Linked DNA regions of Glaciimonas sp. PCH181. The protein of the gene in region 2 purifies or fractionates together with the protein of the main gene of each other region. This does not show direct contact. Links are inferred from orthologs where the notes say so. Each region holds a gene or a part of one and is shown on either strand. Other genes may lie near its edges.

Region 1 (3,113 bases), on a different replicon or contig from region 2:
CATTTAAGCAATCCGGATACAGCTTTTCAAAAAGTCGCATGAATCACCCCTCCTCGTTATTTGTAGACGATAAGTCGCATAAGTTGCGTCAGAAATTGGGACCAATTTACAGACAGATCACTGCCGGGACAATAGCCGCTGTGCTGGCACTATTTTTTCTCTCAGCGCCCGCCATTGCTGATGAGCAATCGGATACGAATGTCTTTAGTTTCGGTGTTATCGGACATCCGTTCCGCACAGCCTCGGACGACGTCACCCTGCGTACAGCGATCGCACAAACCGACGATGACAATCTGGCTTTCGTCGTCACTAATGGCATCAAGTCAGAGCAAGAACCTTGTTCCGACAAGATGTACCAGCAACGCAAGGCGTTACTCAATAGTGCCAAAAATGGTTTGATCGTCTCGCTATCTGCCAGCGATTGGGTTGCCTGTAAAAACGAAGCTGGGCGCTCAACGTCCTTTGAACGCTTGAATAGGATTCGAGAATTATTTTTTGCTGACGATTTTTCGTTCGGCGATACGCGTATCCCAATGAATCGCCAATCGACATCGCCAAAATTTCGTAGCTATGTTGAAAATGCGCGTTGGGAAATCGGTAATGTGATGTTTGCCACGATCAATTTGCCTTCTCGAAACAACCATTACATGTCCGAAGGTGGCCGAAACAGCGAGTTTGAAGATCGACTAATCGCCAATAAGGAGTGGCTGCAACGTATATTTGTGATTGCGTCGCAAAAGAAATCGGATGGGATTGTTTTATTTTGTGACGGAGATCCATTGGCGATACAACATCATCGTATATTCGATTTCAATGTTAAACGCGACGGCTTTGTCGAAATGCGCCATGCCATTAATGCGTTGGCATCAAAATTCCACGGAAAGGTATTGCTCATACACGAGCCGCCTACCGACACCGCCCCCATCCCCGCTGGCATTATCTGGAAAAAAAATCTGGGCGATATGGAGATCGCCACCGCCTGGATCAAAGTAACGGTTGATGAGCGTCATCCGGATTTTTTTGTGATGGATAAGAAACGAAACTAAGAGGACATTATTAATTCGCCTCTGTTTAGATTTAGATCTAAAAATAAATATCGAGCGTCGCAATTCGCTATAGATATAAAAAAGCCGTGAACAAAGATTAAAAATCAATGTTCACGGCTTTTTTCATCTGTAATCGCCTAAACGACGACAGATGCGATCAATCTATTGCATGTCGTTAATCAATGCAAAGGATGGCTGCGGAATTCATCTGCAGCATCGTCATCATGATCATCGTGCTCGCCATGGTGATGACCATGGGCACCATGCACGTGTTGATGAACGACTTCTTCCTCTGTTGCCTCGCGTACTTCGCCGACTGTCAAGTCGAAACGCAGCGCTATACCGGCCAAAGGATGATTGCCATCTAAAACGACTTTATCATCAGCGATATCGGTAACCGTAAAAATCAGAGATTGCTCATCATCATCTTCACCGTCTGGCGTGCCTTCAAATTGCATACCAACTTCTAACGGTGTCGGCAGACGATTGCGCGCCTCGATCTTCACCAGTTTTGAGTCATATTCGCCAAAGGCGTCATCCGGCTCAACTTGTAGCTCGACGTTGTAGCCAACTTCCTTGCCATCCAGCGCTTCTTCAATTTTTGGCAACGTGCCTTCGTAACCGCCGTGCAAATAAACCATCGGCTCACTACTCTCTTCGATCAAGTTGCCTTGAGCATCTGACAGTTTGTAGTGGACAGTCACAACCGTATTCTTGGCAATCTTCATGATCATTCCTTTCATTTAATGTGCGGACAGATTATACCCGCCGAATTCATCAGGTCCGCGGAACCAGAAAAATTTATCCGCAGATAATAAAAATCAGGGCGAATTCCAAGACTTGTGGCGTTAGTGCAGCATGCAAGGATAGTCAAACCGATATAATGCGGGCTATGAAAAATTTCACTTTACTGGGCGGCCTGTCGCCTGCGCAATTTTTACGCGATTACTGGCACAAAAAACCCCTGCTGATTCGGCAGGCGATACCGGGATTTAAGCCCTTATTATCCGCTGATGCGTTGTTCAAAATGGCTGCCCGCGACGACGTTGAGTCACGCCTGATCACCCATTTTAAGCAAGAATGGAAAGTAGAAAATGGACCAATCGCAACCGTACCGGCTATCAGCAAAAAAGATTGGACGTTATTGGTGCAAGGCGTCAATTTACATGACGACATGGCCGATGCGCTGCTAAGACAGTTTAGCTTCATCCCTGACACCCGGCTGGACGATCTGATGGTCAGTTATGCTACGGACACCGGTGGCGTGGGCCCACACTTTGATTCTTACGATGTGTTTTTGTTGCAAGCGCATGGGCAACGTCGCTGGAAAATCGGCGCAGGGCAAGATTTAACACTGGTACAAGGCAGCGCGCTAAAAATTCTCAAAAATTTCACGCCAGAGCAAGAGTTCGTACTTGAGCCAGGCGATATGCTTTACCTGCCGCCGCAATACGCTCACGACGGCACTGCCATCGGTGAATGCATGACCTATTCGATTGGCTTTCGCGCACCAGCATTTCAGGAATTAGGCGAGGCTTTTTTGCAGTTCATGGCAGACTCAATCGATCTTCCCGGCCGTTACGCCGATGCGGATCTGGCGCCAACCAAACATCCTGCGGAAATTGGGCGGAATATGCTCTCCCAAATATCAGATGCATTGAATAAAGTACGCTTTACGGACGATGACGTCGCCATTTTTGTTGGTGAATATTTATCAGACCCAAAAGCGACCGTATTTTTTGAGTCGCCTCCGCGGCCCTTAACACTGTCGCGTTTTACGGCTGCTATCGCCAAGCGTGGTGTCTCACTTTCGCGCAAGACACAAATGCTGTATCGCGGCAAACATCTGTTTATTAATGGTGAGTCATTTGCTGCGGGGCGTGAGGATAAGGCCTCATTATGCGTATTAGCAGATAATCGCAAATTAGACGGGCAAGCTGCCAGCGTAGTTTCCAAGGACGTGCTGGAGGCGCTTTATACATGGTACGAAGATGGCTGGATTAATCTCGGTTGATTAATCGCTATTAATAAATGACAAACATTAAATGAGATTGATAGAAAGGATTT
Region 2 (3,161 bases):
GATTTAACACCAGCCTTTGCAGTAGGTTTTACGGCAGATTTTTGACTAGATTTAGGCACTAAAATTTCCTCTCACACCGGCAGCAAGCATCGCCAACACCATGGCGCCAACCGCTACACAGGTTAACTTATAGCGCAATTCCGTGAACCAGCCTGGCAAACCGTACCAGACGAACAAGCGCTTATCAACCTGATATGCAGCAATAAATCCAAGGATCAATAAAGTATAGCCATACGCAAAAAATAAGGTCGAAAACCATGCAATCGTGGTCGGCATAATGCCCCAGATCAACGCTTTTTTGGTCCGCTCAGCAGACAAATCCGCCCGCAGCACCATTGCACCCCAATGAATCCCGCCCAAAAACGATAAAACCGCCACGCCATAGGCCATCTGGCCACGAATAAAATCACCTATCCAGTCAGGGCTAGCAAACCAGCAGCCTAACGTCAATAATACAAAAGGAATCAATCCAGCGTAGCCGAGGATAAGGATCAGGCGTTTATTTAGGAAGTGTGGATTCATCGCAGAAGATAGACCGGTTAGTGAAGCAAGGCGTTAAAAAACCGCTAGTCTAGCGGCATCCGCACAAACCCGTATCGGCCTTGGTCATTTGCCAACTGCGCGAGACCTCAATCGGCGCATTACGGCTTATGAATGTGGTATATCGGCGACGGTATCGATATCCTGATGGATGCCCGGATCGTCCACCGCGACCTCTGTCACCGGAAACTGTTGCAGCAGACTGCGTGCGCCCTGATCGCCGCGCAACTGCAATAAGCGCGATAAATGATGACGACTGAAAGCCACCGGATTACCGCGCCGCTGATTAAAAACCGGCACCGCGATATCAGCGCCCTGCTCCAACGCAGTTTTCAACGCCACCAGCGTAGCAACCTGTACATAGGGCATATCGCCCAAAGCAATCACCCATCCGGCAGCGTTCGCCGTTTGCTTCAAGCCACATACCAGCGTCGCCGCCATCCCATCATCCGCATCGGCACAGGTCAGCAAAACACTGCCATCGCATTGTTGCGCCAATTGCATCGTTGCCGCTGGCGTATCGGATCGACAAACGACGTAGGTTGGCGAGCAAGCGCGCAGATTTTTCGCCGCGCTTGCCAGAACAGTCTGGCCGTCAGGCAGAAATTGCAGTAATTTGCTTTGTTTTCCGCTCGGATCAAATCGACGCCCGCGCCCGGCAGCCAGCAAAATACCAACTATTTGTTCTGAGGAGTGGGGATGCATAAGAGTTTAGCGGTGGGGCTTTATCGCCATATAACGTTATTGCCCCACCACCGCTTCGCCGCTAAAAAATGTTTTATCTTATTTAACAGTCGCAAATTTGGCTTCGAGCGCCTTGGCATCGATAAAGCCGGGAATGCGTGAGCCATCGGTAAAGATAATCGTCGGAGTGCCGGTCACATTCAGTTTCTGCCCCAGCGCCAACACTTTATCGTTCGGCGTATCGACGCAGCTTGAAGCGGCCGTCGCTGGTATTTTGCCGTTTATCATCCAGTCGTCCCAAGCTTTATGACGATCAGCGCTACACCAGACATTTTTAGACTTGATAGAAGAGTCCGGGGCCAGAATGTTGTACATAAATGTATACACCGTGGTGTTATCGACCTCTTGCAGCGTCTTGCGGAATTTTTTGCAATAACCGCAGTTTGGATCTTCAAAGACCGCAATAACGCGCTTGCCATTACCCTTCACCACCTTTATCGCCTGATCGAGTGGCAAATCAGAAAATTTCACCTTGCTGATTTCATCCATGCGTTCCTTGGTGAAATCGCGTGAACTATCCGCATCCAGAATCCGGCCTACAAACATGTATTTAGCCTGAGCATCGGTGTAAAAAATATCCTTGCCGACGCGCACCTCAAACATCCCCAGATAAGGTGTTTTAGTCACTTGGTCGACTTTAACGCCGTCGCCTAAACGCGGCTCCATTAATTTTTTTACATTTGCTTCCTGGGGCGTTTCGGCGATTGCCGCTGTCGTTACCATCCCTATCATCGCCACCAACAATAGTGGCTTTAAATAACTATTCCAAACTTGCATTACAACTCCCTTAATTTTTTTCCACTGTGCGGCCAAAAGCATGGCCCATTAATCGTCGCTTTAAGACCGGAAGTTTATCCAGCAAGTTCAATCCAGCATTTCGCACCAGGCGCAACGGCCCGATATCAAGCCCAAATAACCGCTCAAGACCGTCTGTCGCCACCTGCATCAACAAAATTTCTTCCTTGCGTGAGCGTGCGTAACGCGCCAATACTGTCGCATCGCCGCAATCGCGATGCGGGCCGCGCTCACTTAATACCTTAATCAGTGCCACGACATCGCCAAATCCCAGATTCATTCCATGCCCTGCCAGCGGATGGATAACATGCGCCGCATCGCCAATCAACGCCACACGCGGTGCGACCAGCGCATGGCTGCGGATCAATGACAATGGAAAATTCTGTACGATTTCCGGCTGCAACGGTTGTAATTGCCCTAACTGCTCACCAGCCAGCACCGACAACCGCACTGCCAACTCAGTCAGCGACTCACCCAGCAACGTCGCCGCCAACGCCTCTGGCGCAGACCACACCAGCGATACGCGCTTGCCCGGCAATGGCAATAAAGCAACGATCCCCTCTTCGGCCGTAAACCATTGATGCGCCACATCATGATGCGGCCGTTCGATCTCAAAGTTAGCAACGATGGCACGCTGATGATACGCCCGATAGTCGATTCCGATTTCGCATTGATTGCGAACCCACGATTGCGCACCGTCGGCACCGACCAACAACGCGGATTTCAGGACGGCGCCATCTTCCAGCTGCAACGTAGCGCCATCGGCATCGACCGTCATTTGCTGCGCACGGCCATATACCACGCGCACGTTATGCGCAAATTTCAGCGCCGCATCGAGCGCCTGATTCAAATTGCGATCTTCAACAATCCAAGCCAGCGCATTGGTCCGGGCACTAAAAGCATCAAAGTTGATCTTGCCAGCAGCGGCGTCCGCGCCACCTTTTACCAGCATGCTTTCCACCGGCGCGACCCGACTAGCATCCAGCGCATCCCAGACCTTCAGTCCAGACAGCAAACTTCGCGCCACATGATTTAACGCATACACCCGCGTATCCCATGCGCCAGAAACGTCATCGGGACGA

The links.
Region 1: the proteins of C7W93_RS16355 (region 2) and C7W93_RS03830 purify together in Escherichia coli (affinity purification with mass spectrometry, with the first as the bait; 2 studies listed by BioGRID). This does not show direct contact. The link is inferred for Glaciimonas sp. PCH181 from one-to-one orthologs.

The regions. Positions count from the first base shown.
Region 1 is NZ_PYFP01000001.1:862,181-865,293, forward strand. What follows is about bases 1-2,783. They hold C7W93_RS03830 (peptidylprolyl isomerase), read right to left. Parts: upstream 1,775-2,783; coding sequence 1,226-1,774; downstream 1-1,225. Other genes in these bases: mutS (DNA mismatch repair protein MutS), read left to right, coding at 1-42; C7W93_RS03825 (hypothetical protein), read left to right, coding at 39-1,046; C7W93_RS03835 (cupin domain-containing protein), read left to right, coding at 1,939-2,783. Outside these bases: more of C7W93_RS03835, read left to right, coding at 2,784-3,060. UniProt on the Escherichia coli protein: Folding helper with both chaperone and peptidyl-prolyl cis-trans isomerase (PPIase) activities. Chaperone activity prevents aggregation of unfolded or partially folded proteins and promotes their correct folding.
Region 2 is NZ_PYFP01000002.1:700,584-703,744, forward strand. What follows is about bases 171-3,001. They hold C7W93_RS16355 (DsbC family protein), read right to left. Parts: upstream 2,017-3,001; coding sequence 1,324-2,016; downstream 171-1,323. Other genes in these bases: C7W93_RS16345 (DUF3429 domain-containing protein), read right to left, coding at 171-522; C7W93_RS16350 (NTP transferase domain-containing protein), read right to left, coding at 649-1,245; C7W93_RS16360 (UbiH/UbiF family hydroxylase), read right to left, coding at 2,072-3,001. Outside these bases: more of C7W93_RS16345, read right to left, coding at 52-170; more of C7W93_RS16360, read right to left, coding at 3,002-3,161. UniProt on the Escherichia coli protein: Acts as a disulfide isomerase, interacting with incorrectly folded proteins to correct non-native disulfide bonds.